3 regions of the Cupriavidus sp. BIC8F genome follow, and region 2 is predicted to be linked to each of the others. Evidence: predicted binding sites of a transcription regulator. Region 2 holds the regulator's gene; each other region holds the start of a gene.
What was found. The regulator FNR, encoded in region 2, switches genes on or off when oxygen is low (the NO sensors DNR and NnrR bind a similar motif). The targets are predictions, from matches to a motif close to TTGATNNNNATCAA.
Positions count from the first base shown of each region.

Region 1: the regulator FNR is predicted to act here: its motif matches at 5,910-5,923, upstream of hemN (oxygen-independent coproporphyrinogen III oxidase).
Region 3: the regulator FNR is predicted to act here: its motif matches at 8,077-8,090, upstream of RS901_RS22725 (nitrite reductase).

Region 1 covers NZ_CP136094.1:1,174,385-1,184,381, reverse strand. Annotated here, with positions in the region: gene RS901_RS05610 (UvrD-helicase domain-containing protein) at 1-1,806, shown strand, start outside; gene RS901_RS05605 (hypothetical protein) at 2,034-2,531, opposite strand; gene RS901_RS05600 (response regulator transcription factor) at 2,816-3,553, shown strand; partial or broken gene RS901_RS05595 (sensor histidine kinase) at 3,559-4,679, shown strand; gene RS901_RS05585 (ABC transporter substrate-binding protein) at 4,665-5,804, opposite strand; gene hemN (oxygen-independent coproporphyrinogen III oxidase) at 5,984-7,468, shown strand; gene RS901_RS05575 (c-type cytochrome) at 7,542-8,420, opposite strand; tRNA gene RS901_RS05570 (tRNA-Arg) at 8,881-8,956, shown strand; gene RS901_RS05565 (cold shock and DUF1294 domain-containing protein) at 9,027-9,602, opposite strand; gene RS901_RS05560 (hypothetical protein) at 9,664-9,801, opposite strand.
Region 2 covers NZ_CP136094.1:3,907,391-3,917,387, reverse strand. Annotated here, with positions in the region: gene RS901_RS18280 (heavy metal translocating P-type ATPase) at 1-1,111, shown strand, start outside; gene ccoS (cbb3-type cytochrome oxidase assembly protein CcoS) at 1,115-1,261, shown strand; gene ccoN (cytochrome-c oxidase, cbb3-type subunit I) at 1,417-2,865, shown strand; gene ccoO (cytochrome-c oxidase, cbb3-type subunit II) at 2,884-3,546, shown strand; gene RS901_RS18260 (cbb3-type cytochrome oxidase subunit 3) at 3,550-3,714, shown strand; gene ccoP (cytochrome-c oxidase, cbb3-type subunit III) at 3,717-4,634, shown strand; gene ccoG (cytochrome c oxidase accessory protein CcoG) at 4,684-6,156, shown strand; gene RS901_RS18245 (hypothetical protein) at 6,201-6,410, shown strand; gene RS901_RS18240 (hypothetical protein) at 6,407-6,652, shown strand; gene fnr (fumarate/nitrate reduction transcriptional regulator Fnr) at 6,715-7,440, opposite strand; gene RS901_RS18230 (sulfite exporter TauE/SafE family protein) at 7,519-8,277, shown strand; gene scpB (SMC-Scp complex subunit ScpB) at 8,847-9,701, shown strand; gene rluB (23S rRNA pseudouridine(2605) synthase RluB) at 9,707-9,997, shown strand, end outside.
Region 3 covers NZ_CP136095.1:546,100-556,096, reverse strand. Annotated here, with positions in the region: gene narJ (nitrate reductase molybdenum cofactor assembly chaperone) at 1-498, shown strand, start outside; gene narI (respiratory nitrate reductase subunit gamma) at 505-1,188, shown strand; gene RS901_RS22765 (peptidylprolyl isomerase) at 1,216-1,968, shown strand; gene RS901_RS22760 (carbonic anhydrase) at 1,984-2,691, shown strand; gene mobB (molybdopterin-guanine dinucleotide biosynthesis protein B) at 2,696-3,253, shown strand; gene RS901_RS22750 (DUF2889 domain-containing protein) at 3,219-3,791, opposite strand; gene RS901_RS22745 (LysR family transcriptional regulator) at 3,909-4,835, opposite strand; gene RS901_RS22740 (tripartite tricarboxylate transporter substrate binding protein) at 4,938-5,900, shown strand; gene leuC (3-isopropylmalate dehydratase large subunit) at 5,921-7,339, shown strand; gene leuD (3-isopropylmalate dehydratase small subunit) at 7,332-7,976, shown strand; gene RS901_RS22725 (nitrite reductase) at 8,198-9,862, shown strand; gene RS901_RS22720 (cytochrome c) at 9,875-9,997, shown strand, end outside.

The DNA.
Region 1 (9,997 bases), 1.6 Mb from region 2:
GGGGTGCAGATCCTGCGCATGGAGGCCGAGCACGTGGGCCTGAAGCCGCAGTTTTCGATCATGGATTCGGACGACTGCTTCGGCCTGATCCAGGAGCAGCTGGGCACCACCGACAAGAAGCTGATCCGCGGCGTGCAGGGCACGATCTCGCTGTGGAAGAACGGCATGGTCGACCCGGAGGCAGCGATCGCGCAGGCCACCAATGCCGACGAGCACCAGGCCGCGCTGGTCTACCGCAACTACGTGGCCACGCTGCACGCCTACCAGGCGGTGGATTTCGACGACCTGATCCGCCTGCCGGCCGAGCTGTTCGCGCGCAATGAAGCGGTGCAGCTCAAGTGGCAGAACCGCCTGCGCTACTTCCTGGTCGACGAATACCAGGACACCAACGCCTGCCAGTACCAGTTGCTGAAACTGCTGGCGGGCGGCTCGCACCTGCGCGCGCCGGCCTTTACCGCGGTGGGCGACGACGACCAGGCCATCTATGGCTGGCGGGGCGCCACGCTGGACAACCTGCGCGGGCTGCAGACCGATTTTCCGGGCCTGAAGGTGATCAAGCTGGAGCAGAACTACCGCTCCACCGTGCGCATCCTGGAAGCGGCCAACGCGGTCATCGCCAACAACCCCAAGCTGTTCGACAAGAAGCTGTGGAGCGAGCACGGCATGGGCGACCCCATCGCCATCCACCCGATGAACGACGAGGAGCACGAGGCCGAGTCGGTGGTGTTCCGCCTGTCCGCGCACAAGTTCGAGCGCCGCGCGCAGTTCCGCGACTACGCCATCCTGTATCGCGGCAACCACCAGGCGCGGCTGTTTGAGCAGATCCTGCGGCGCGAACGGATTCCCTATGTGCTGTCGGGCGGACAGAGCTTCTTCGACAAGGCCGAGATCAAGGACATCTGCGCCTACCTGCGCCTGATCGCCAACCCCGACGACGATCCCGCCTTTATCCGCGCCATCACCACGCCGCGCCGCGGCGTGGGCAACACCACGCTGGAAGCGCTGGGCACCTTTGCTGGCCAGGCCAAAGTGTCGCTGTTCGAGGCCGCGATGATGGGCGGCATCGAAGGCAGGCTGCAGCCGCGCCAGCTGGAGCCGTTGCGCGTGTTCTGCGAATCGATGGTGCGGCTGGCCGACCGCGCGGCCAAGGATCCGGCCACCGTGGTGCTGGACGACCTGATGGAAGGCATCCACTACGAGGCCTACCTGTACGACAGCTTCGACGAACGGCAGGCGCAGTCGCGCTGGACCAACACGCTGGAATTCCTGGACTGGCTCAAGCGCAAGGGCACCAAGCCCGAAGGCGCGGAAGGCGAGGAAGCCACCGGCTTCGACAATGCCGACGGCTTCGGCAGCGAAGGCAAGAACCTGCTCGAGCTGACCCAGACCGTGGCGCTGATGAGCATGCTGGAAGGCCGCGAGGAAGATCCCGACGCGGTGCGGCTGTCCACGCTGCACGCGTCCAAGGGGCTGGAATATCCGCACGTGTTCCTGGTCGGCGTGGAAGAGGGCATCCTGCCGCACTGCCGCGAAGACGAGGACATGAGCGACGAGAAGATCGAGGAAGAGCGGCGGCTGATGTATGTCGGCATCACCCGCGCCCAGCGCAGCCTGCATGTCAGCTGGTGCAAGAAGCGCAAGCGCGCGCGCGAGACCTACTCGTGCCAGCCTTCGCGCTTTATCGGCGAGATGAAGCTGGAGGAAGCGCCTGCGCCGGTCGATGAAACCCCGGCGATGAGCCCCAAGGACCGGCTCGGCGCGCTCAAGGCACTGCTGGGAACCGGCGGCAAGACGGCCCCGGGCTGAACGGGCGCTACAGTCCCGATACAAAGGCCTACCAGGCTGACAAGACGCCGGGCGCAGGCGTCCCTAGTATGGCGGCTGTGCTGCTCGCGCCGTCTGCGCGGGTGGCGCCGCGGCAGGCCCGCCCGGTCTGCCTGCTGCGCCGGACCTCTGGTTCGGAACTTCCCTGTTATTCGGCCCCCGGCGCGTGAAGCGTACGGGGGCGTTTTTTTTTTACGGCGGCTGCGAACCTACCGCTGCGGTCCGCCCGGCGGCGGCATCATCATCGCACCCGCGGGCGGCAGGCCCAGCCAGCGCGCGGCTTCGGGCGCGGCGCGCAGGCGCCGGCGCTGGGCCGGGTCCAGGCTGTCGTCCAGCGCCAGCCAGCGTTCGCGCACCGCGCGGCGGTCCTGCTCCAGCGCATCGTGCAGTCGGTCCATGGCCTGCGCGCGCGGCCGCAGCGGCGCGTCGGGGGTTTCGTCGGCAGTCTCGCGCAGCAGGCGCGCGTGCAGTTCCAGTGCATGGGCCTCGGCTTCGCGCGTGGCGCTGCGTGCGGCCTTCCAGAGCCTGGCCTGCGCGGCACTGAGTCCCAGCGACTCGGCGGATGCCGGCGCGGCGGGCGGTGGCGCCATCGCCCCTGTCGGCGGCGGGCCGGATTGCAGCGCGCTGGCCGGCGTGGCCAGCAGGCACGCGGTGCACAGCGCCAGCAGGGAAGCGGCGGTGCGCGGGCGGGAAGGGGGAAATGGCATGGCGTTCTCCTGTGATGGCAGACACCGTCGTGGCAACGTGCCGCGCGATGCCCGCGGTTGGCTCGGGTCAATGCCGGTCCATGCTAGGGAAGGCCGCATGCCAATGCATGAGCACTTGGTCAGGCCCGTACTGCAATCCCGTACAAAGGACGGCTGGCCGGCAAGACTGCGTATCAGGGCTGATACAAAGCCGGCATAGTGGGGGTATCGCGGGCTGGTAAAGTTGGGCACCGCATGCCCCCGGCACCGGCCCTTGCTGCCGGCATATGCCGATCCCTTCGCTTATGGAATTCACCCCCACGCTTCCCATCCGCCTGCTGATCGTCGACGACGATCCCCAGATCCGCGCCATGCTGGCCGACTACCTGTCCACCTTCGGCATGCAGGCCGATGGCGTCGAGGGCGGTGCCGAGATGCGGCAGGCGATGGCCGCCGCGCGCTACGACCTGGTGATCCTTGACCTGTCGCTGCCCGGCGAAAACGGCCTGGCGCTGTGTCGCGAACTGCGCGCGCGCACCGAAGTCGCGGTCATCATGCTGACCGCGCGCGCTGAGTTGGCCGACCGCGTGGTCGGGCTGGAAGTTGGTGCCGACGACTACGTTACCAAGCCCTTCGAGATGCGCGAACTGGTGGCGCGCATCCACACCGTGCTGCGCCGTATCCGTGGCCACGGCGCCGACGCGCGCCAGGGCGCGGCGCCTTCCGGGCATGAGGTGCGCTTCGGCGACTGGCGTCTGAACACCACGCTGCGCCAGCTGGTCGACCGCGACGAGGTGGTGGTGCCGCTGTCCAATGCCGAATTCCGCCTGCTGCTGGCCTTTGTCGAACAGCCCAACCGCGTGCTCGACCGTGAACTGCTGATCAACCAGGCGCGCGGCCGCGGCCTCGATGTATTCGACCGCAGCATCGACTTGCTGGTGTCACGGCTGCGCCAGAAGCTGCGCGACGATCCGCGCGACCCCACGCTGATCCGCACCGTGCGCGGCGTGGGCTATGTCTTTACCGGCACGCAGGAAGGATGAACGCGATGGGCCGGCTGGCGCGCCATGATTCGATGTTCGTACGGCTGTTCGTGGTGATGGCTGCCATCATGCTGGCCATGCACCTGCTCGGCATGACCGTGATCGAGAGCCTGTTCCCGCGGCCGGGCAGCGAGCGCGTGCTGCGCGACCGCCCCGGCGGGCCGCCGCCTCCGCCCGAGGCGTGGCCGCCCGGGGCGCGGACGGAAGGCGCGCCCGCCGGGGTGTCCGGCGAACCCATGCCGCACCGGCCGCCGCCGCCGCGCTGGCCCTGGCCGCCGCACCTGGGCCTGCTGTTCCAGGTGGCGGCGATCGTGGCCGCTTCGTGGGCCGGCGCGCGCCTGCTGGCGCGCCCGGTGCAGGAGCTGGCCAGCGGTGCCGGCCGGCTGGCGCAGGACGTGCACGCCGCGCCGCTGGACGAGCGCGCGGGCCCGGCCGAAGCGCGTGCCGCGGCGCAGGCGCTGAACCATATGCAGCAGCGCATCCGCACGCAGCTGGCACAGCAATCGCGTTTCCTGGCGGCGGTGTCGCACGACCTGCGCACGCCGCTTACGCGCATGAGCCTGCGCATCGAGCGCATGGACAGCGCGGATGTCCGTGACGTGCGCTACCGGCTGCGCCAGGACCTGGCCGAGATGAACGGCCTGATCGATGCCACGCTGTACTACCTGCGCGACCGCGACGAAGCCGGCGGCCCGCGCCAGCGCGTGGATGTGCTGGCGCTGCTGCAGGCGGTGGTCGACGATGCCGCCGAGACCGGCCACGAGGTCGCGCTCAGCGGCCAGGCGCAGCCGCTGCTGGCGTGCCCATCCGAGCTGCGGCGCGCGGTGGTGAACCTGGTGGAAAATGCGCGGCGCTACGCCGGCGCGGCCAGCATCGTGCTGAGCGACAGCCGCAGCGCGTGCTGATCGACATCTGCGACAACGGTCCCGGCATCCCGCCCGACGAGCTGCCACGCGTGCTCGAGCCGTTCTACCGCGTCGAATCCTCGCGCAGCCGCGCCACCGGCGGGGTCGGCATGGGGTTGTCGATCGCGGCCGACATTGCCGCGCGCCATGGCGGCGAGCTGACCCTGAGCAACCGCCCCGAAGGCGGCCTGCGCGCGCGCCTGTCCTTACCGCGCGGCTGACGCCGCCAGCGTGACGTACTGCGAGCCGCGCTGCCCGTGCGTGAAGTCGAGCGCAAAGTCGCCCACGTCCACGCGCCCCTGCAGCGCCCGCCGCATCTCGGCCGCGCCGCTGCCGCGCAGGCCGGCCAGCGCGCGCGCCAGCCACGCCGCGCCGATATAGCCGGCCAGCGTGGCCGGCGACGGCGGCTCATCCAGGTATTGCTTCATGCGCGCCACGTGTTCCTTCACCACCCGCAGCGTGGCCTGTTGCGGCCCGGGCGCGACCTGGGTCAGCACCATGCCCCCGTTGTAGCCAGCGCCCAGGATCTCGCGCGCGGCGGTGGCACTGACCGACGACAGCCCGACCAGGAAACCGTACCAGCCATGCACCGCCAGCGCGCGGCCCAGCCCGGCGTAGGCAAGGGTATCGCCCGCCACGATCACCGCGCCCGGGCGGGTGGCGGCGATGCGCCGGGCGGCGGCATCGGGATTGGCGTCGAGCGGCACCGCGCGCGTCCCGGTCTGCGCCTCCAGCCGGGCCAGCGACGGGGCAGCGAAGTCCGGCGCCAGGGCCAGCGCGATGCTGGTCAGGCCATAGCTGCGCAGTTGGCGTACCGCCGCGTCCAGTTCGGCCTGGTAGTCGGCGCGGGTGAACCAGACGTTGTCGGCCGTCAGCCCAAGGCCTGACAGCGGCGCCACGATCTGCACGCCGCGCCGGCCCAGCTCGGCCGATGCGGCCAGCTCCGGCAACAGCCGGTCGCCCGGGCCGAACAGCAACTCGGCGCGGTCGCTTTCGGCCAGCGACACCGCCTGCGCCAGCGCGCGGCGCGGGTCGGGATCGGCATCGCGGACCACGTGCGCGATGCGCACCGGACCGTTGCCGGCGTTGACGGCGTCGAACATGACCTTGGCCCCGGCCAGGTAGTCGCGCGCAAGGTCGGCTTGCGCGCCGCCGCGGTCCAGCAGGTGGCCGACCACGACCGTGCGGCGCGTCTGCGTCTGCGTCTGCGACAGCGCTGGCCAGGCGGGCAGGGCAAGTGCCGCGCCGGCGGCAAGCAGGCGACGCCGTCGCCTGGCCGGTGCTGCCAGGTGGCTGCGCAGCGGTGGGTACGGCGGAAACATCGGAGTCTGGTTGGGAGTTGGCATTGCAGGGGCAGGGGCAGGTGACGCGCGGGGCGGCGGTGGCGCGCAGCGTATCCGCCACACATGACACCAATGTGACGCCCGCCGCCCGCAGGTCCAGGGCCTCGCTTGACGGCGGTCAACGCGCCAGCGGCGGTGCAGCCCTACGATGGGCCGTCACACACCCATACCCCCGCGCCCCCATGACCCCGTCTGCCATGACTTCCCCTGCGCCCGACCGCCGCGCGCTGTCCGACTTCCGCGCGCTGGCCGGCCGCATCGACGGCAACGGCCCGCGCTATACCTCGTACCCGACGGCCGACCGCTTCCGCAACGGCCCCGACCTGTCGCTGTACCATGACGCACTGGCCGCCTGCCGGGCCGACGCGCCTGCGCCGCTGTCGCTGTACCTGCATATCCCGTTCTGCGAGAACATCTGCTACTACTGCGGCTGCAACAAGATCATCACGCGCGACCATGGCCGCAGCGCCCGCTACGTCAACTACCTGGGCCGCGAGATGGCGCTGGTGGCAGAGCGGCTCGGGCCGCGCCGCCAGGTGCTGCAGTCGCACTGGGGCGGGGGCACGCCGACCTTCCTCGACCCCGACGAGATGCGCCGCGTGATGGCGTTGCTGCATGAGCATTTCGAGCTGGCGGCCGAGGGCGAGCATTCGATCGAGATCGATCCGCGCCGCGTCGACCACGCCCGCATGGCGCTGCTGGCCGAGCTGGGCTTCAACCGCGTCAGCCTGGGCGTGCAGGACTTCGATCCCGAGGTCCAGCAGGCCATCCATCGCATCCAGCCCTTCGAAGAGACCCGCGCCGTGGTGGATGCCGCGCGCACGCTGGGTTTCCGCTCGGTCAGCCTGGACCTGATCTACGGCCTGCCGCACCAGACCGCGGCGCGCTTTGGCCGCACCATCGAGCAGGTGCTGGCGCTGCGTCCCGACCGGCTCTCGGTCTATAGCTACGCGCACCTGCCGCATGTGTTCAAGCCGCAACGCCGCATCGACGAAAACGCCTTGCCGCCCGCCGGCGAGAAGCTCGACATCCTGGTCTCCACCATCGAGCGGCTGACCGCCGAGGGCTACGTCTATATCGGCATGGACCATTTCGCGCTGCCCGACGACGACCTCGCCGTGGCCCAGCGCGAAGGGCGGCTGCAGCGCAACTTCCAGGGCTATTCCACGCACGCCGGCTACGACCAGGTCGGCCTCGGCATTTCCGCGATCGGCGCGATCGCGGGGCGCTACGTGCAGAACGCGCGCACGCTGGACGAGTACTACGGCGCGCTCGACCACGGCCGTCTGCCGCTGGCGCGCGGCGTGGCGATGAACGCCGACGACCACCTGCGGCGCGAGATCATCGGCGACCTGATGTGCAATGGGGTGCTCGATATCCCGATGCTGGAAGCGCGCCACGGCATCCGCTTCAGCACGGCCTTTGCGCCGGAGCTGGCCGACCTCGCCGCACTGGGCGCGGACGGGCTGGTGCAATGCGCGCCGGAACGCATCATCGTGACGCCGCTGGGCCGGCTGCTGGTGCGGCGCGTGGCGATGGTGTTCGACCGCTACCTGCGCGAGGATGCGGTGCGGCCCGCGGATACTGGTGCCCAGGCCGCTGCCGCCAACGATGGCGCGCAGCCGGTGCGCTTCGTGCCGCGGGCGCGGTACTCGCGCGTGGTGTAGCGGCCGCGCAGGCGGTACGGACGAAAAAAAGCCCGCGCAATGTGCGCGGGCTTTTCGTTTGCTGCGGGCGGACTTACTTGGCGGCGCTGGCCATATAGTCAGAGGCGGCGATCACGTCCGCGTCCGGGCCGGCGTAGCCACCCTTGGGCGGCATCACGCCCTTGCCCTTGAGCGCAAAGTTGTGGACCGCGTCCATGCCTTCCTTCAGGCGCGGCGCCCAGGCGGCCTTGTCGCCAAACTTGGGCGCACCTGCCACGCCGGCGGCGTGGCAGGCGGCGCACACCTGCTCGTAGACTTTCTTGCCCACGTCGGCCGAAGCGGCCGGCGCAGCAGCGGGTGCGGCGGCAGCAGCTGCGGGAGCTGCCGGTGCAGGCGCGGCAGCGGCGGCCGGAGCGGCGGCAGCTTCAGGGGCCGCGCCGGTCGCCGGAGCGGCGGCTGCCGGGGCAGCCGGCTCCGGGAACTTGGCGCCGCCGGCGTCGGCCATGTAGACCACGGCACGGGCCAGTTCGTAGTCGGCGTAGTCGTCCGGCGTGGTGCCGGCGCGCGCGACCATCGCGCCCTTGCCGTTCATCACCGACTTCATCAGGCCGTCAAAGCCCTGGCCGATGCGCGCGGCCCAGTCGCCGGCGTTGGCGTACTTGGGTGCGCCCGCGGCGCCGGTAGCGTGGCACGCGGCGCAGATTTCCTTGTAGACCTGCTCGCCCGTCTTGAAGACGCGCGGCGCGTTGGGATCCTTGATTTCGAGCGAGGCGACCGGCTTGATGCGGTCGTTGACGGCTTCCGCCGTGGTGGCAGCTCCGGCGCTTTCCGTCGAGCCGTGTCCGACAAAGTTGACCAGCAGAATGATCACGATGATCGGCACCAGGAAAGCCGCGATCACGACTGCGATCAGCTGCTTCGGGGTTTTGATGGGAGACTCGTGTTCGTGGTGTTCGTTGTGGACGTCGCTCATACAGAACTCTCAGTTTTGCAGGAAACCTTCTGGCCGCTTACGCTCGGCTTGCTTATTCTGGCCCGGTCTGGTCATTCACTGACCGCTGTCCGGCCCCATCCGGACCGCCCGTGCTGCCTGCGGCCCTTGCCTGACTTGGGTCTGTCGCTATTTGCGCGCTGCGGACTGTCTCCCGGACCGGGCCTGATTGTCGCCGACAACAAGCCGCGCGGCCTTGACCCCGGTCGACTCATTGCATCGGCGGTGTGGCGGGCACGATTTGACGCAAATAGCTGGCGATTATAGCGCCAAAGGCCCCCCGCCAGTGCCAAAAAGCGGCGGTTGCGAGACGTTCCCTGAAGCCTCTGGCGGGCCCGCATGGACGGCACGGGGCAAAAGCGGTATCCTATGCGACTTTCCTGCGGCGGCACTCGCTCGCCGCAACCGCTGTACCCACAAACCGGTTGCAAAACCGTCCTGTGCGCCCGTAGCTCAATGGATAGAGTACTGCCCTCCGAAGGCAGGGGTTGCTGGTTCGATCCCAGCCGGGCGCGCCAAATTTCTTCCCGATATGTAGTGCGATGATGCTGGTCGCGGACACGCGTGCCGGGCCGAAGCCCGATACCGTCATGCAGCCAGCGCGGTCTTCCATAGCACCATCGCGCCGATGTTCAGCCCGACGGTTCCCCAGAAAATTGCCTGGAACGCCGCCTTGCGGTTCTTGTGCCGAAGCAGATGTTGGGCGGCCAGCGCGCCTGGCCAGCCGCCGCAGAGCGCGAGCAGGTGCAAATGGGCTTCAGGGATGCGCCATGCGTCGCGGCGGGCGCGCGCCTTGTCCTCCTTGTAGGCCAGGAACGCGATGATGCTGGCGACGAGGCTGGCGATGCCGACCTGCCGGGGCAGATAGCCACCGAGGGCGCAGGCGGTGATGACCACCAGAGCCGCGAGGCCGGCCAGCGCTGGCAGCCAGCTTGCCTCTTCGGTGTGCCTGGGCGCGCCGGCCATGGCAACGTCAAGCGCCTGTATCCGGCCATCCTTCCCCCTAGCGAGTTCGAAGCTGACTCGGTCGCCGGGCTTGGGCGTCACGGCGCGCGTTTGCAGTGCCGTGATGTGGAAGAAGACATCTTTCGTGTCCGCGTGGACGTTGATGAAGCCGAAGCCCTTCTCGGGATGCCACGATTTGATCCGACCCGCTTTTCGCATATCTTTGCCGCGTGTTGGTATGAGGCAGCAAGTGTAGGCGAAGACCTGCGGCCGGCCACTGTCAGTTCGTTCCGGCGGGAGCCGGGGCGCTTCCCGGCGCGGGCTCCGGCACGCGATCGTCGCCGACCACCCGGTTGCGGCCGGCCGCCTTGGCCGCGTATAGCCGGCGGTCCGCGATTTGCTGCATGGTGTCGCCCATGCCGGACACGCCGATCGATACCGTGAACTGGATATTGCCCTTGCCGGTCGCGTCGGCGGTACGGCCAGCGCCTGACCGTCGATGCCGCCGACAGTCCCATCGTGACCCAGCGCGGCACGCGCAACCAGGTCACTTATGGCGTCGGCATCGGTTACGCGTGGCGTTAGCGCGCAGCGGGCGCAGAGGCGCTTGCTAT
Region 2 (9,997 bases):
GCGCGCCTTGCTGGTGACGATTGCGGTGCTGGTGGTCAGTTGCCCGTGCGCCTTGTCGCTGGCCACGCCAGCTGCACTGGCCGCAGCCGGTGCAGCCCTGTCGCGCCGTGGCGTGCTGCTGACACGCGGCCACGCGCTGGAGACGCTGGCGCGCGTCACCGACGTGGTGCTCGACAAGACCGGCACGCTGACCGAAGGCCGCTTTGCGGTGGCGGCGGTCGAGCCGCTGGCTGACGCCGACCGGGCGCAATGCCTGGCACTGGCCGCCGCGATGGAGCGCGGTGGCGAACATCCGATCGCGCGCGCACTGGTGACCGCGGCACAGGGCAACGTCGGCATGCCGCTCGAGGTGTCCGACATGCGCAACATCCCGGGCCAGGGCCTGGAGGCGATCGTCGATGGCCGACGCCTGCGGCTTGGCCGCGCCGACTTTGTCGCGGCGCTGAGACCCGACAGCGGCCATGCACCGGACACCGGGCGCAGCGATGCAGATCATCCTGGCGCCACCGTGGTGTGGCTGGGCGCGCCAGCGGGCCCGCTGGCGCGCTTCGTCCTGGCCGATGTCGAGCGGGCGCAGACGCCGCAGCTGCTCGCACGGCTGCGCGAACTGGGCGTGCGCTGCCACCTGGTATCGGGCGATCACGCCGATGCGGTCCACTGGTGGGCATCGCACTTCGGCATCGGCTGCGTGGCCGGCGCGGTCACCCCGGAAGGCAAGCGCGACTATGTGGCGCGGCTGCAGCAGGGCGGGGCGGTGGTGCTGGCCGTGGGCGATGGCATCAACGATGCGCCGGTGCTGGCGCAGGCCCAGGTGTCGATTGCCATCGGCAGCGGCGCGCCGCTGGCCCAGGCCGGCGCGGACGCGGTGCTGACGCACGGCGGCGTGGGCGAGATCGCCACCGCGTTGGCGGTGTCGCGCCAGACGCGCCGGGTGGTGCGCCAGAACCTGGGCTGGGCCTTCTTCTACAACGTGGTGGCCATCCCGCTCGCAGCGACTGGGCTGGTCACGGCCTGGATGGCCGGCGTCGGCATGTCGTTGTCGTCGTTGCTGGTGGTGGCCAATGCCTGGCGCCTGCTGCGCGCCGGCAAGCCGCGGCACAAGGGAGTCTGACTGATGGAAACGCTTTACCTGCTGGTGCCGATGAGCCTGGTGCTTGTCGTGGTCATCGCGGGCGCGCTGTGGTGGGCCCTACATGCCGGGCAGTACGACGACCTGGACCGGCCCGCCGAATCGATCCTGCTGGACAACGACAAGCCCTGAACCCGCCGTGCGACGCGCCCTCCGACCGGGGCCCCGCACGCAGGTTCCATGCATGCCCTGAGCGACTTGATAAAGATCAACGCACACGCAGCATGGTTTTTCTAAAGTCACACTGTCAGTAGGTTTTTTCTCTTCTCTAAGCTTTGGGGGTCTGAATGGATGTCACTGCCGCGTCTTCACGCGTCGACACCTTCAATTACGGCGTCGTAAGACAGTTCGCTGTCATGACGGTAGTCTGGGGGATCGTCGGCATGGCCGTCGGCGTGCTGCTGGCAGCACAGCTGATCTGGCCCGAACTCAACTTCAACACACCCTGGCTGTCGTTTGGCCGGCTGCGGCCGCTGCATACCAATGCAGTGATTTTCGCCTTCGGCGGCAGCGCGCTGTTCGCGACCTCGTACTACGTGGTCCAGCGCACCTGCCAGGCGCGCCTGTTCTGCGGCCCGCTGGCCGCGTTCACGTTCTGGGGCTGGCAACTGGTCATCGTCGCCGCCGCCATCACGCTGCCGCTGGGGATCACCAGCTCCAAGGAATACGCCGAACTGGAATGGCCGATCGACCTGCTGATCACCGCCGTCTGGGTGGCCTACGCGATCGTGTTCTTCGGCACCATCGTCAAGCGCAAGACCCGGCATATCTACGTCGCCAACTGGTTCTTCGGCGCCTACATCCTGACCATCGCGCTGCTGCATATCGTCAACAACATCGAGATGCCGGTGTCTCTGTGGAAGTCCTACTCGGCCTATGCCGGCGTGCAGGACGCGATGATCCAGTGGTGGTACGGCCATAATGCCGTGGGCTTCTTCCTGACCACCAGCTTCCTGGGGATGATGTACTACTTCATTCCCAAGCAGGCCGAGCGCCCGATCTTCTCCTACCGCCTGTCCATCGTCCACTTCTGGGCGCTGAACTTCACCTACATGTGGGCCGGCCCGCACCACCTGCAGTACACCGCGCTGCCGGACTGGGCGCAGTCGCTGGGCATGGTGTTCTCGCTGATCCTGCTGGCGCCGTCGTGGGGCGGCATGATCAACGGCATCATGACCCTGTCGGGGGCCTGGCACAAGCTGCGCACCGACCCGATCCTGAAGTTCCTGGTGGTGGCGCTGTCGTTCTACGGCATGGCCACGTTCGAAGGCTCGATGATGTCGATCAAGACCGTCAACGCGCTCTCGCACTACACGGACTGGACCATCGGGCACGTGCACTCGGGCGCGCTGGGCTGGGTCGCAATGATCTCGATCGGCTCGCTCTACTACCTGATCCCGCGTCTGTTCGGCGAGAAGCAGATGTACAGCGTCCGGCTGATCGAGTGGCACTTCTGGATCGCGACCATCGGCGTGGTGCTGTATATCGCCTCGATGTGGATCGCCGGGGTGATGGAAGGCCTGATGTGGCGCGCCACGCAGCCTGACGGCACGCTGACCTATGCCTTCGTCGAAGCGGTCAAGGCCAAGTACCCGTTCTACCTGATTCGCTTGCTGGGTGGCCTGTGCTTCCTGTCCGGCATGCTGCTGATGGCCTACAACGTGCTCAAGACCATCGTCGGCAAGCCCGCCGTGGATGCGCCGATCCCGGCCAGCATCCCTGCCTCTGCCCACTGATCAATCCAGGATAGAAAGATGTCCGACAAACAACGCTTCTTTTCCCACGAAACGCTGGAGAAGAACATCGGCTGGCTGATCATCTGCACGATCCTCGTGGTCAGCATTGCGGGTCTGGTCCAGATCGTGCCGCTGTTCTTCCAGCACTCCACCACCGAGCCGGATCCGGGCATTACCCCGTATTCGCCGCTGCGGCTGATGGGCCGCGATATCTATATCCGTGAAGGCTGCGTCGGCTGCCACTCGCAGCAAGTGCGCACGCTGCAGGCCGAGACCGAGCGCTACGGCCACTTCTCCACGGCGGGCGAGTCGGTCTACGACCACCCGTTCCTGTGGGGCTCCAAACGCACCGGTCCCGACCTGGCGCGCGTGGGCGGGCGCTACTCGGATGACTGGCAGCGCATCCACTTGCGCAATCCGCGCGATGTGGTGCCGGAATCGGTGATGCCATCGTACCCGTGGCTGGAAAAGGCCGAGCTGCCCACCAACGATATCCAGGCCCGCATGCGCGCGCTGGTGCGCCTGGGCGTGCCGTACACGGATGCCGAGATCGCCAAGGCACCGGACGAGCTCAAGGGCAGGACCGAAGAGGATGCGCTGGTTGCCTACCTGCAAGGCCTGGGCACCAACCGCCGCAACGTCCGCGTGGATTCCGCCGCGGCCGCGGCACCCAAGGAGTAAGCCATGGCCATGATCACTGCCATTGCGACCGTCGTGTCGATGGTCGTCTTCCTGGGGATCTGCTGGTGGGCCTGGTCCGCCGGCCGGCAGGCCGCCAACCGGGAATCCGCCATGCTGCCGTTCGCGCTGCCTGACGAAACTACGACAACATCGAGCCGGAACACCTAGCCATGAGCGATTTCATTTCCGAATTCTGGAGTTATTACATCGCCGCCATCGCGCTCGTCGGCATCGTCTGGTGCGTGTGGCTGCTGTTCTCGCAACGCAAGGTCACCAAGACCGCCGGCGGCACTGAAGACACCGGCCATGTCTGGGACGGTGACCTGCGCGAGCTGAACAACCCGCTGCCGCGCTGGTGGATGTGGATGTTCCTGCTGGCCTGCATCTTCAGCCTGGCCTACCTGGTGCTGTACCCGGGGCTGGGTTCGTATGCCGGCGTGCTGAAGTTCTCCACGCAGGGCGAACTTGCCGCACACCGCGCGGCGCAGGAGAAGATGCAGAACGAGATCTACGCCAAGTACCTGAAGATGGACGTCAGGCAGGTGGCGGCGGATCCGCAGGCGCGCGAGATCGGCCAGCGCCTGTTCCTGAACTACTGCGCACAGTGCCATGGCTCGGACGCGCGCGGCAGCCGCGGCTTCCCGAACCTGACGGACAACGACTGGCTCTATGGCGGCGAACCCGACATCATCCAGCAGACCATCACCAAGGGCCGGAATGGCGTGATGCCGCCGTTTGCCGCGACCATCGACGCCAAGCAGGCGGGCGACGTGGCGCAATACGTGCGCTCGCTGTCGGGGCTGTCGTCGGACCCGATCCGTGCGTCTCGTGGCGAGGGCACCTTCAAGACGACCTGCGTGGCATGCCACGGCGCCGGCGGCAAGGGCAACCAGGCGCTCGGTGCGCCCAATCTGTCGGACAACGTCTGGCTGTATGGCAGCTCGGAAGGCAGCATCGTCGACGCCATCCTGAAGGGCCACAACAACCACATGCCCGCGCATGAGGAGATCCTGACGCCTGAACGCATCCGGATGCTGACGGCCTATATCTGGGGTTTGTCCAACACGGGAAGCGGAGCCGGGCAATGACCGACGACTCATGTGAGCGGGCGCTGTTGGCTCGCGGGAGAGCATGCCCATGAACGCACCCGGGACAGAAGAAATGGCCCGGGCGGCCGACCTGCAACGGTCGGCCGCTGCGCCGGGCGAGACCTCTGACGAAACGCTCTACGAGGTCCGCCGCAAGATCTACCCGCGCTCGGTGACGGGCGCCTTCTCCAGCTGGCGGGTCTGGCTGGTGATCCTGACCCAGTTGGTCTACTACGGCACGCCCTGGCTCCAATGGAATGGCCGCCAGGCCGTGCTGTTCGACCTTGGCGCGCGCAAGTTCTACATCTTCGGGCTGGTGCTGTGGCCGCAGGATGTGATCTACCTGGCGGTGCTGCTGGTGATCTCGGCGCTGGCGCTGTTCCTGTTCACGGCGATCGCGGGGCGGCTGTTCTGCGGCTATGCCTGTCCGCAGACGGTCTATACCGAGATCTTCATGTGGATCGAGCGGCGGGTCGAAGGCGACCGCATCGCCCGCATCCGGCTCGATGGCGATCCGTGGAGCCTGCGCAAGTTCCGTCTGAAGGCGACCAAGCACTTCCTGTGGGTGCTGATTGCGCTCTGGACCGGCTTTACCTTCATCGGCTATTTCGCGCCGATCCGCGGGCTGGGCGGCGAGGTGCTCAGCCTGTCGCTGGGGCCGTGGCAGTCGTTCTGGATGCTGTTTTACGCGTTCGCCACCTGGGGCAATGCGGGCTTCATGCGCGAGCAGGTGTGCAAGTACATGTGCCCGTATGCGCGTTTCCAGAGCGTGATGGTGGATCGCGATACCTATGTCGTGACCTACGACGTCGGCCGCGGCGAGCCGCGCGGCAGCCGGTCGCGCAAGACCGACCACTACAAGGCGGGGCTTGGCGACTGCGTCAACTGCAGCATCTGCGTGCAGGTGTGCCCGACGGGCATCGATATCCGTGACGGCCTGCAGTACGACTGCATCGGCTGCGGCGCCTGCATCGACGCCTGCAACCAGGTCATGGACAAGATGGACTATCCGCGCGGCCTGATCCGGTACACCTCGGAAAACGCGATGCGCAAGGCCTTGTCCGCAGTGGCATCGCGCAAGCGCCTGCTGCGTCCGCGCGTCATCATCTATTCCGTGATCTGGGTAGCGCTGCTGGCCGGCTTCATGGCGTCGATCGCGCTGCGCACGCCGCTGAAGGTCGACATCATCCGCGACCGTGGTGCGCTCGGCCGTGAAGTGGAAGGCCGCTGGATCGAGAACGTCTATCGCCTGCAGTTGATCAACACCACCGAAGCGCCGATGAAGATCAGCGTGCGCGCCGACAGCGAAGAGCTGAAGAACCTGAAGGTGGAATACGACAAGCAGGCCGAATCGCTGGCGCCGACATCCAACCGGTTGCTGCCGATCCGGATCCGCGTGCCGATCGAGGCCGCGGCGCAGGGCACGCACAAGATCAACGTGACAGTGACGAGCGAAGGCACGGAGCGGGGGCAGGCCGAAATCCGGCAATCCACCAGTTTCATCGTGCCGCGCGATTTGTAAAGCTAGGCAGACGCGGACGTAGTCGTCAAGATGAAGGGGGCAATATGAGTCAGCAAGGCAATCCGTGGTGGAAGGAGCCGTGGCCGTGGCTGTTGATGAGCGGCCCGCTGGTGGCGATGGTGGCGTGCGGCGTGACGATCTGGCTGGCGTCCACGCATCCGGACATGCCGGTGCAGGGTGCAACGCGTCATGGCCTGGTGGTGGAGAAAGCCGATGCCGCGCAGCCCAAGGCTGCCGCAGTGAGGCAGCCATGAGGTTGCGCTGGCTGATGTGGGTACTCTGGCCGGCGTTCCTGATGGCTGGCTTTGCGACCGCGACGGTGTTTTCGGTGGTGGATCCCGGTGACCTGAACTTCTTCGGTCAGCCGATCGAAGCGTCCCGCGAATCGGTCTACACCATCGGCTTCCTGATGGCCTGGGTGTTCTGCGCGTTGTCCAGCGGACTGACGCTCTACACCATGCCGACGCGGCTCAGCGATACCGACGAACTGGAATGAGCGGACTGGCGTGAAGTCTGCGCTGCCATGGCCGGATGCGGCACTGGCAGCGCCTTGGCCACCTAGCAGGAGCGGCTGTAGAGTTGCTTGATGCCGTCGATGTCCACGAGCTTGACGTGGCGCTGGCGAATCTGGATCAGGCCGGCTTCAGCAAAGCGAGAGAACAGGCGGCTGACGGTTTCGAGCTTCAGGCCCAGGTAGCTGCCGATCTCTTCGCGGCTCATGCGCATCACGAACTCGGACGCCGAATAGCCGCGCGCCGACAGGCGCTCAGAGAGGTTGATCAGGAAGGCGGCGAGGCGTTCCTCGGCGCGCATCGAGCCCAGCGTGACCAGCATCAGCTGGTCGTGCGTGATTTCCTTGCCCATCAGGCGCAGGAACTGCTGCTGCAGCGATGGCAGGTCTGCCGAGAGGGACTGCAATTCGCTCATGCGGACCACGCAGACTTCGGTATCTTCCAGCGCGGCGGCATCGGAGGCATGCTGCATCTCGCCCAGCCCGTCGAGACCGACGATTTCGCCGGGCAGGTGGAAGCCGGTAATTTGCGAGCGGCCGTCTTCGGTTGTGACGTGGGTCTTGAGCGTGCCAAAGCGCACGGCATAGACCGCTGTGAGCGGATCGCCCATGCGATACAGGGTTTCACCCTTGTGCACGCGGATGCGTTCCTGCACCAGCGTGTCCATCTTGGCGAGGTCTTGCTGCGACATGCCGACCGGAAGGCACAGCTGCCCCATGGCACAGGTGGAGCAGCGGGGCGACATCTCGGTAACGGGAATGGAGGTGAGCAATTGGAACCTGCTAGAAATGGCAGCGTGGGCGCGATTAAAACATTTTACCGTGCGATGTGATGTGGTAGGGAGTGAGAATTGACATTTGGCGTGCTGATCAGCGTTTTTCTGCTGGCTTTGCTTGGCGGGGTCCACTGCGCCGCCATGTGCGGCGGCGTGGCGCTGGCCGTGGAGCAACGCCGCGGCGAGATGGCGACGATCAGTCTGATGCCCAGCCGCGCCGCCTGGCTGGGCGAGTTGCTGATTATGCACCTGGGCCGGATCTCGACCTATATGCTGCTCGGTGCCGCGCTAGGCGCGGTCGGTGCGTCGGCGTGGAAACAGGACTACCTGCCGGTGCAGCGCTGGCTGTTCGGGGCGGGCAGCGTCATGCTGCTGTGGTCGGGCTGGCGGTTGCTGCGCGGCAATACTTTTACTGTCAACTGGCTGGAGCGCATGGCGGCGCGCGCCAGCGCAGCGGTGGCGCGGCGGCTGGGTGGCCTGGCAGGCGCCATGCCGGCGTTTGTGCGGGCGCGCGGCGGACTGGCGCGGCGTTATGGCATGGGCCTGGCGTGGGGCCTGGTGCCGTGCGGCATGGTCTATGGGGCGCTTACGCTGGCGCTGCTGGCGGGCAACGCGGCTTCCGGCGCACTCGTGATGGGCGTGTTCGGGCTCGGCACACTGCCTAACCTGCTGGTGCTTTCCGGCCTGTCGGGCTACTTGCGTACGCTGTCGCGACGTCCCGGTGTGCGCCTTGGGGCCGGCCTGGCGGTGATGGCGTTCGGCGGCCTTGGCATTGCGCGAGCGGTGCTGCTGCCACATTCGCTGGCTGAGCATGGATTCTGCCTGGTGTTCTGAGGCGCCGGCGCCGCCCGGGCAACGGATGATGGTTGCAGGCGGGGGCGGGAATGCCATACAATCGCCAACATTGCGGTATCGCGCGGCATAGTATGAGTCGCGGTAAGCAGCGGGCGAGCAGCGCCAGGCGGCCTTCCTACCAGAAGGCGCGTTCAGGGCAGGGGAAGCGGAAGGTTTTCGATGCCCGTCCCGTCCCCGCAGTCCATCCGGTTCAAAAGATCTGGTTCAAAAGTCCGGCTGGCACTGCGGTGTTGGCGATGCCGGCCTTGCTCCCGATACCCGTTTTTCTTGCGTCCGAGGCCTTCAGTTCGCTGACAGCGACGTCCGATATGTGCGGGCGCGCTACGCAAGAGGTTTGCTGGCCGATCCATAACGGCACGCGAACGATCTCCTGCCGGAACGACCCGGCAACTCGATGCAAAGATAGGGAAGTGCACGGCTTGGATGCAGCAGGTATCCGGCTAGCTGCGCAATGAGATGGCGGTGGCTTTCGCACCGCTGTATCCAAAATCTCCGGTGCCCCGGATCCGTCCGGGAGCAGGTGCAAAGACAGGCTGCACACCATCAACATGAATACCCAAGAGGCGAAGATCGTCCTCGAGACGGCGCTGATCTGCGCGCAGGAACCGTTGCGCGTCAATGATCTGCGGCGGTTGTTTGACGACGACGTCGGCGCAGACACGATCCGCGTGCTGCTTGAGGAACTATGCCAGGACTGGCGACCGCGCGGCGTGGAACTGGTGGCCCTGGCCAGCGGCTGGCGCTTCCAGAGCCGGCCGGAAATGCGTGAATACCTCGATCGGCTGAATCCCGAAAAGCCGCCAAAATATTCGCGCGCCGTGATGGAAACACTGGCAATCATTGCCTACCGCCAGCCAGTGACCCGCGGCGATATCGAGGAAATCCGCGGCGTGACGGTCAGCACGGAAGTCGTCAAGAAGCTTGAGGACCGCAGCTGGATCGAGGTGATCGGACACCGCGACGTGCCGGGCAGGCCCGCGCTGTATGCGACCACCAAGGCATTCCTGGACGATCTTGGCCTGCGTACGTTGGATGAGCTGCCGCCGCTGGAAGACGCCCAGGCGCAGGCGCAGGCAACCCTGCTGGAACAGCAGGCCATCAATTTTGAAGACCTGGCTGCAAACAAGGCGGCCAGCGCCGACGAGGAGGCATTTGCCGATCCCGCCGCGCAAGCAGCGGATGTGGCTGAAGCATCCGTCGCAAACGAAGCCGAGACGACCGAACCGGTCGACCAAGGCGCCGATGGCTTTGATGTGCAACTGCTGCAAGCTGCAGCCGACGATGCCGCCGAGGCCGCTTCCACCGAACCAGCCGCACCCAATCCGGACGGGGCGCGGGGCGATTTGCCGGACAACGGCACCCCGCCGCACCCGAGCGAGCACGACGAGCGCGTGCCGAACTGAACAACATGCAACATCCGATAGTGAATATCTTGTCTGATTCCGTTGAGCAAGACACCCGCAATGCGGGTGCACCCGCCGACACCGGCGCCGCAGAACCCGGATCGGGCAGCGAAGCCGCGCCCCGCCGCAAGGGGCTGCGCCGCGGGCTGAGGAACCTGGTCGCATCGCGCCGCCAGGCGCAGGACCGAGGCGAGGGCGCCGAAGGCGCCAGCGCCGGCGGCCAGGCCGATGCCGGTGAACCGGGCGCCGCACAGGCGGCAGGTGGCGCGCGCGGTGGTCAGCGCGGCCGCGGCAAG
Region 3 (9,997 bases), on a different contig from region 2:
GAGCACGTGCACGGCGAAAGCCGCGACCGCGGCCAGGCCATGGTCGACCTGATCGATGAGTACCGGCGCGACGGCTTTGAACCTGCCGCGTCGGAACTGCCCGACTACGTGCCGCTGTTCCTGGAGTTCCTCGGCGCGCTGGTGGCCGACGACAAGGAAGCGCGCGCCGAGCAATTGCTGGGCGACGCGATCCACGTGCTGGCCGCGATCGGCGACCGCCTGGCGCGCAACGAAAGCCCGTACGCCGGCGTGTTCGCGGTGCTGCGCACGCTCACCGACGTACAGCCGCAACCGCAGCAGGAGCCGCCGGTGCGCGACATGGACGAGGCGCTGGAAACCTTCGGGCCGGGGGCCGACGGCGTGGAACCGCTGCTGGCGCCGCAGACCGGGCCGCAGGCAGTGAAATTCTATCCGCGCGATCCGCGTGTCAGGGCGCCAGTGCCGGCTGCCTGCTGGCAGGGCATGGCAATGCAAACTGAACACCAGACAATGGGTTAACACACCATGGCAACGATCCACCAATTCCTCTTCGGCATCTACCCGTACATCGCTGCCGCCATCTTCCTGTTCGGCAGCCTGGCGCGCTTCGAGCGCGAGCAGTACACCTGGAAGACCGACAGCTCGCAGGTGCTGTATCGCGGCAACCTGCGCACCGGCAACATCCTGTTCCACGTCGGCATCCTCGGCCTGTTCTTCGGGCACCTGGTGGGCCTGCTGACGCCGGTGGCGGTGTGGGATGCGCTGGGCATCTCGCACGGCTTCAAGCAGGCCGTGGCCATGGCCGCCGGCGGCGTGATGGGCACCATGTGCCTGGCCGGGCTGCTGATCCTGCTGCACCGCCGCCTGACCAACGCCCGCGTGTCGGCGGTCACCCGCACCGGCGACAAGGTTCTGCTGCTGTGGCTGCTGGTGACGCTGCTGCTGGGCCTGTCCACCATCTTCGAATCCGCCAGCCACATGGACGGCCACATGATGGTGCAGCTGATGACCTGGGCGCAGCACATCGTCACGCTGCGCGGCGACGCCGCCAGCTATGTCGCGGATGCGCCGCTGCTGTTCAAGGCGCACCTGTTCATGGGCATCACGCTGTTCGCGATCTTCCCGTTCACGCGGCTGGTGCATGTGTGGAGCGGCTTCGCTTCGGTCGGCTACCTCGGCCGCGCCTGGCAACTGGTGCGTAGCCGCTGAGCGCCACAATCGGACAAGGAGAACAGCATGCCTGTCACCGTCAACGGCGTGGAACTGCGCGACGCCGATATCGAACGCGAGTTGGACCACCATCACGATGCGGCCAACCCGGCGCGGCTGGCCACGATCTCGGCCATCCTGCGCCAGTTGGTGCGCGCCGAAGCCGACCGCATCGGCCTGGCGGCCGAAGGCCTGGATGACGACGCGCTGGCGCAGGCGCTGCTGGCACATGAAGCCGGCACGCCCGAGCCAGACGAAGCCAGCTGCCGCCGCCACTACGACAGCCGCCCGGAGCGCTTCCGCGACGGCGAATGGGTCGAGGCCGACCATATCCTGTTCCAGGTCACGCCGCGCATGCCGCTGGACGCGCTGCGCGAGATCGCCGCGCAGACGCTGGCACTGGTGCGGGGCGATCCTTTCACCTTCCCCGAGCACGCCCGCGCGCTGTCCAATTGCCCGAGCGGCGCCAACGGCGGCCGGCTTGGCCGCGTGTTCCGCGGCGAGACCGCGCCGGAATTCGAGCGCGCGCTGTTCACCGCGCAGCAGGACGGCGTGCTGCCGCAGTTGCTTGAAACCCGTTATGGCCTGCATATCGTGCGCGTCCTGGAACGCTGCCCCGGCACGCGCCTGCCCTTCGATGCGGTGCGCGGCGATATTGCCCGCGCCCTCGCCAGCGCCGCGCGCGATCGTGCCTGGAAGCAATACGCCAGCCTGCTGATCGGGCGCGCGCGCATCGAAGGCATCGAGCTGGAAGGCGCCGACAGCCCGCTGGTGCAGTAGCGCCTGGACGCCGCCATGCATCACATCGAACAACTGCTCAAAGGTTTCGAACGCTTCCAGCAACGCTATTTCGACGACGAGCCCGGGCTGTTCGACACGCTACGCACCGGCCAGCGCCCGCCCACACTGCTGATCGGCTGCAGCGATTCACGCGTCGATCCTGGACTGCTGCTGGGCTGCGACCCGGGCGAACTCTTTACCGTGCGCAATATCGGCAACCTGGTGCCGCCCTGCACCGGCCGCCATGAAGGCACCCTGCACGGCGTATCCGCAGCGATCCAGTTTGCCGTGCAGCAGCTGCGCGTGGCCCGCATCATCGTGATGGGCCACGGCGGCTGCGGCGGCATCCGCGCCTTGCTGGCGCAGCCGGCCGACGCCGGCGACCATCCGCCCGATGAAAGCGAAGACCCCGACTACATCGGCGCCTGGGTGCGCATCGCCGCACCGGCGCGCAGGCAGGTAGAGGAAACCCTGGCCACGGCCAGCGCCGCCGAGCGCCAGCGCGCCTGCGAGCAGGCGGCGATCCTGGTGTCGCTGCGCAACCTGCAGACCTTCCCGTTCGTGCGGCGCGCTCTGGAGGCCGGCAGGCTGACGCTGCACGGCTGGTATTTCGACCTGCAGGCCGGCGCACTGCTGGCCTATTCGCAGCGTGCCGACAGCTTCCTGCCGCTGGTGTGCCCCCTGCCCGCCCAAACTGAACTCCGCGAATCCTGCGAACCCTGACACCATGCATCCCTTCATCCTTGGCATCACCGGCACCTCCGGCAGCGGCAAGACCACGCTGATCACGGCGCTGCTGCCGTGGTTCCGCGCGCAGGGCCTGACCGTCAACGTGATCAAGCACAGCCATCATCCGCTGGAACTGGAGCCGCCGGGCAAGGACAGCGCACGCTTTCGCGCCGCCGGCGCGGCCGAGGTGATGGTGGCATCGCCATATCGCTTTGCCATCGTGCGCGAACTGGCCGACGAGGCCGAGCCGACGCTGGCCGAGCAGGTGGCGCGCCTGCGGCCGGCCGATATCACGCTGGTGGAAGGCTTCCGGCGCGAGGCGATTCCGCGCATCGAGGTCTACCGACCGGCGCACGGGCGTGCGCCCTACTATCCGGGCGATGCTTCGATCATCGCGCTGGCCACCGATGCGCGCATGGACACGGTGCTACCCTGCATGGCGCTGGACGACATCGCGCAGGTCGGCAGCTTTATCCTCGCCATGAAGGATGCGGCCGCGGCGATGCCCGCGGCTTGCGCGCTCAGCCGCCTGCGCGGCGATGCAGCGGCCAGATGACCTTGGCCCCATCGCCGTCGATGCGGTAGGCGTGGCAGGTGTCCAGTATCCAGGGCCTGGGTAACGCCGCGTCTCCCGCCAGCTTGGCATGCCACGGCGACTGGTCGCGCTGCACCGACATCACCGTCTGCATCGCAGTGGTCGCCAGCGGCGACAGCAGTTCCGTCAGGTGCGTGCAGCCTTTCGCGCCACCCAGGCGCGCCCGGGCCTCCTGGCGGAAGCCGCTGCCGATGCGCACCCCGCGCAATTGGCGATAGGCGGCATTGATCTCCGTGCAGAACGGTGTCGGCCCGGTCTCGGTACGGGCCTCGAAGTCCCGGATCACCAGGTCCGCGTCGATCGTCATGCACAGGCGCATATGGTGGATCGAACCACCGGCTGGCACGCGGGCAAAGGGCATTTCCGTGGCATCGGCGGAAATGTCGCGCATTTCGGCCTCGATATCGTAAAGGCCATCGTCGCGCAGATAGCCGCGGCATTCGATCTGGCGAGTGTGACGCAGCGTGCGTCCGGGTTGGGGCGTCGGGGCTGTTTCCATGCGCGTTTCCATCAGGCTTCTGGTATTGCCAGCCATGATGGACGCTAGTGGCGCCGGAATCGCCCCCCAATATCGGGTGGCGCGGCCCCCGTACCGCGCATGATCGCCGCCAGATGGCTACCAGCAGCTGTCCGCGCTGCCCGCGCCGGAGGCACGGTGGCTGGCAAAGTGATCAAGCAGGAAGTCCACCAGCGCCCGCACCTTGTCCGGACGATGGTTGCGCGCCGGGAACACCAAATGGATATCCGCGGGCGCGAACTGCCATTGGGGCAGCACCCGGCGCAGGGCGCCGCTGCGCAGGTGCTCCGCAACATCCCACTCGGAACGCACGATCAGGCCCTGGCCATCCAGCGCCCAGGCCAGCGCCGATTCCCCATCATTGGTGCTCATGGTGCTGCGGACCTTGACGGTCTCCTGCTGCGCGCCATGGCGCAGGTGCCAGGTGCCGAAGGTCTCGTCGGCTTCGCGGATGAAGATGCAGTTGTGCCGCGCCAGCTCGCGCGGGCTTGACGGCTCGCCCCGCGCTTCCAGGTAGGACGGCGCGGCACAGAGCAGGCGGCGGTTGCTGGCCAGCAGGCGCGCCGTCAGCCGCACGTCCGGCATCTCGCCAAAGTGGATCATGGCGTCCAGGCCCTGCTCGACCAGGTTCAGGGGCCGGTCAGTCAGATAGAGCTGGACCTCGATATTCGGGAAACGGCGCGAGAACCCCGACAGCGCCGGCGCGATATGCCGCCGTCCGAAGCCGAGCGTAGCGCCGATCTTCAGCAAGCCGTGCGGGGTGCTGCCGGTGCCTGCGATCGATCGCTCCAGCGCCTCCATCTCCGCAAGAATCCGCGCCCCTTCCACCAGATAGCTTTCCCCTTCCGGCGTCAGGCTGATGCGGCGCGTGGTCCGGTGCAGCAACCGGACGCGCAGCCGTGCCTCCAGCCCCGCCAGCCGCTTGCTGACCGCCGGCGGCGTCACGCCAAGCTCCTGCGCGGCACCGGCCAGGCTGCCGTGCTTGTTGATGCACGCAAAGAACGCGACGTCCGAGAGGTTATCCATTAGTGAATACCAGGAAATAAAGAAGTAACTGAGTTTGAATTATGTGCTTCTGGGTGAATGATACGATGGTTTCCATAACGATTCCTAAACCAGGAGACACCCATGAAAGTTGCCCACCTCACGGCCTTGCTGCTGTGTGCCGCGTCGATCGGCACGGCCGCGGCGCAGTCCTATCCCCAGCGCCCGGTACGCCTGATCGTGCCGTACGCCCCGGGCGGCAGCGCCGACATCGCCGCCCGCCTGGTCTCGGATGTCTGGTCGAAGAGCCTGGGCGGCACCATCGTGGTCGAGAACCGTGCCGGCGTCGGCGGCAATATCGGCGTCGATGCCGTGGCCAAGGCCGCCGCCGACGGCTACACCATCGGCCTGCAGACCGTGTCCCTGGCGATCAACCCGGGCCTGTTCCCGCGCATGCCGTATGACACGCTGAAAGACCTGGCCCCGATCGGCATGGTCGCCAGCTCGCAGCATGTGCTGGTGGTCAACAACAACGTGCCCGCCAAGAACCTGCAGGAACTGATCGCGGCGGCCAAGGCTACGCCGGGCAAGCTGACCTACGGGTCCGCGGGCAACGGCAGCACGTTCCATATGTCGGCCGAGCTGTTCAAGTCGGTGGCCAACGTCTCCATCGTCCACGTGCCGTACCGCGGCGGCGGCCCGGCCCTGGTCGACACCATTGCGGGCCAGGTCGACATGAGCTTCCCGGTGGTCTCGGCCGCGAAGCAGCATGTGCAGGGCGGCAAGCTCAAGGCGCTCGCCGTCACCGGCACCAGGCGCTCGCCGCAGTTGCCGAATGTGCCGACCGCGGCCGAGGCGGGCCTGCCCGGCTATGCCTTCGAGACCTGGTTCATGGTGTTTGCCCCGGCCGGCACGCCCCGGCCCGTGATCGACAAGCTGAACGCGGCGCTGAACACCGCGCTGGCCGCGCAGGCAACCCGTGACCGCATGCTCAAGGAAGGCTTCGAGCCCACCCCGACCACGCCCGAGGCGGCACGCCAGCGCCTGGAAAAGGAGATGCCCGTGTGGGCCAACCTGATCAGGCAGCGCGGCATCACCGCGGAATAACGACAGACAAGGCAGTTGCCATGACCCCCAAGACGCTATACCAGAAGCTGGTCGACTCCCATACCGTGGCCAGGATCGACGACGACAATGTGCTGTTGTACTGCGACCTGCACCTGATGAACGAGTACACCAGCCCGCAGGCCTTCGCCGGGCTGCATGAACAGGACCGCGGCGTGCTGGTGCCGGGACAGAACGTCTCGGTGGTCAGCCATATCATCCCGACGCACCCCACCGCGATCCGCGTGATCGCGGATCCGGCCTCGGCGCTGCAGGCCACCAAGCTGCGTGCCAACTGCGAGCGGCACGCGATCCCGCTGTTCGACACCAACGACACGCTGCAGGGCATCGAGCACGTGATCGCGCCCGAGCACGGCATGATCCGGCCGGGCATGGTGGTGATCTGCGGCGACAGCCATACCACCACCTACGGCGCGCTCGGCGCGCTGGGCTTCGGCATCGGCACGTCCGAAGTCGAGCATGTGCTGGCCACCCAGACGCTGGTCTACCGGATGGCCAGGACCATGCGCATCCGCGTGGACGGCAAGCTGCCCGCCGGCACCACGGCCAAGGACCTGATCCTCAGGATCATCGGCGCGATCGGCGCGCAAGGTGCGCGCGGCTATGTGGTGGAGTACTGTGGATCGGCGATCCGCGACCTGAGCGTCGAGGCCCGCTTCACGCTGTGCAACATGACCGTGGAGGCCGCGGCGCGCGGCGCGCTGATCGCGCCGGATGCAGTGGCCACCGACTATGTGCTGCGCCGCGCCGTGGATATCGAAGGTCCGCAGCGCGACGCCGCGCTCAGCTACTGGGCCACGCTGCAGAGCGATCCGGAGGCCGTGTTCGACATGGATTTCGCGTTCGATGCCAGCGAGATCGAGCCCTACGTCACTTGGGGCACCAGCCCGGACCAGGTGCTGCCGGTGTCCGGGCAGATCCCGTTCCCGGAAGACCAGATCGACGAGGCCGAGCAGCGCTCGGTCGAGCGCGCGCTGGCGTACACGCACCTGCAACCGGGCGCCGCGCTGGCAGGCACGCCGATCCAGCACGTCTTCATCGGCTCCTGCACCAACGGCCGCATCGAGGACCTGCGCGCGGTGGCCAGCGTAGTGCGTGGCCGCAAGGTGGCCGCCGGGGTCAGGGCCATGGTGGTGCCCGGGTCTGGCGCGGTCAAGGCCCAGGCCGAGCGCGAGGGCCTGGCCGAAGTCCTCACCGCCGCCGGCTTTGAATGGCGGCAACCGGGCTGCTCGATGTGCCTGGCCATGAACGACGACGTGCTCGCCGACGGCGTGCGCTGCGCTTCCACCACCAACCGCAATTTCGAGGGCCGGCAGGGACGCGGTGCCATCACCCACCTGATGAGCCCGGCCATGGCCGCCGCGGCAGCGGTCACCGGCGTCATCACCGACGTCCGCAAGCTGGAGATCACCCATGCCTGAACACACCTGCATCGCCGGCAAAGGCGCCGCCATCCGCTTCGAGAACCTCGATACCGACCAGATCATCCCCAAGCAGTTCCTTCGTGGGATCGACAAATCGGGGCTGGCCGAGGGCATTCTCTACGACCACCGCTTCGATGCCAGCGGCGCGCCGCGCCCCGACTTCGTGCTGAACCGGCGCGAGTACGCCGGCACCAGCATCCTGGTGAGCGGCGCCAACTTCGGCTGCGGCTCCAGCCGCGAGCACGCCGTCTGGGGCCTGCAGCAATTTGGCATCCGCGCCGTGATTGCGCCGAGCTTCGGCGAGATCTTCTATTCGAACGCGATGAACAACCGGCTGCTGCTGGTAATGCTGCCGCGCGAGGTCATCGAGCCGTTGATGAACGACGTGGATGCGGACGCGGGCAACACCATCAGCCTCGATGTCGAGGCGATGCGCGTGCGCACTCCGTCCGGCGACTACGCCTTCGAGCTGTCGGCACGGCACCGCCGCATGTTTATCGAAGGGCTGGACATGATCGGCCTGTCCCTGCGGCAGCGCGGCGAGATCGAGCAGTTCATCCAGCAGTACCGGACCGCGTTCCCGTGGACAACCAACGTGGCCAGGCGCACGCGCGACCGCTTGGGCGCGACCTGAAGCCTGCCTTGCAAGCGCGCCGCCTCCACGGTGCGCTTGCAACATAGCAAACGACAAACATCAACCACCCCACACTTCGTTCCCGCACCACCGCCGCCGTTTGATGCCAGTCAATTCCATGTCGTCAGTGTGTCCGCATGCTTCCCACATGACGACAGGTGCCCGCCACCCAGGCATGGGCACCGCGAAACCGCTTTCCTCACCGCTGATCCACGGCACCCATGAAAGCAAAAAACTGGCTGTACCCGGCAATCGCGGCATTGCCGCTCTCACTCTGGCTCGGGCTGCCACATGCAGCCACCAAGGCAGAACCGAAGGCGGAATCCAAGCCCGCGATCCCCACCCTCACTGCCGCTGAGTTCGACCACGCCCGGCAAATCTACTTCGAACGCTGCGCCGGCTGTCACGGCGTGCTGCGCAAGGGCGCCACCGGCAAGGCGCTGACGCCGGACATCACCCGCGCGCGCGGCACCGAGTACCTGAAGACCTTCATCAAGTACGGCAGCCCCGCCGGCATGCCTAACTGGGGCACCTCGGGCGATCTCTCCGACCCGGAAGTCGACCTGATGGCGCGCTATATCCAGCTCGACCCGCCGACCCCGCCCGAGTACTCGCTGGCCGATATCGAGAAAAGCCGCAAGGACATGCTGCCGGTGGCCCAGCGCCCGACCAGGAAGATGAACCAATACAACCTGGACAACCTGTTCTCGGTCACGCTGCGCGATGCCGGCGAGGTCGCGCTGATCGACGGCGACAGCAAGCAGATCATCAATATCGTCAAGACCGGCTACGCGGTGCATATCTCGCGCATGTCGGCGTCCGGGCGCTACCTGTACGTGATCGGCCGCGATGCGCGGCTGGACCTGATCGACCTGTGGCTGCCCAAGCCCGATATCGTCGCGGAAGTGAAGGTCGGCATGGAGGCACGCTCGGTCGAGACCTCCAAGTACCAGGGCTATGAAGACAAGTACGCCGTGGCCGGCTCCTACTGGCCGCCGCAGTACGTGATCATGGAAGGCGACACGCTCAAGCCGCTCAAGGTGGTCTCCACGCGCGGCATGACCGTGGACAACGAATACCACCCCGAGCCGCGCGTGGCGGCCATCGTCGCCAGCCATTTCCATCCGGAGTTCGTGATCAACGCCAAGGAGACCGGCAAGATCCTGATGGTCAACTACTCGGACCTGTCCAACCTGAAGACCACCACGATTGATTCAGCCAAGTTCCTGCATGACGGCGGCTTCGACGCCACCGGCCGCTACTTCCTGGTGGCCGCCAATGCGTCCGACAAGATCGCCGTGGTCGACACCAAGGACAACAAGCTGACCGCGCTGATCAACGTGGGCAAGACCCCGCATCCGGGGCGCGGCGCCAACTTCACGCATCCGAAGTTCGGCCCGGTCTGGGCTACCAGCCACCTTGGCGACGAGACCATCAGCCTGATCGGCACCGATCCGGCCGGACACCCGGCGCAGGCGTGGAAGGTGGTGCAGACCATCAAGGGCCAGGGCGGCGGCTCGCTCTTCATCAAGACCCACCCGAAGTCGTCCAACCTGTGGGTCGACACGCCGCTGAATACTGACGCCAAGCTCAACCAGTCGGTGGCGGTATTCGACACGCGCAACCTGGAAGCCGGCTACAAGGTGCTGCCGATCGCCGACTGGGCCGACCTGAAGGGCGCGGGCGCCAGGCGCGTGGTGCAGGCCGAGTACAACAAGGCCGGCGACGAGGTCTGGTTCTCGGTCTGGGGCACCAAGGACGGCGAGTCCGCGCTGGTGGTGGTCGATGACAAGACCCGCACGCTCAAGACCGTGATCAAGGACAAGCGCCTGGTCACCCCGACCGGCAAGTTCAACGCCTACAACACGCAGCACGACGTGTACTGAGCCGGCGCCACCATGCGTAATCACATCGCCTGGCGGCGCGCTGCGCTGGCGGGGCTGGCAGCGGCCCTGCTGGGCGCAGCGCCCGGCGCGGCGGCCCAGCCCACCCCTGCCCGGCAGGCGCAGCTTGCGCACTGG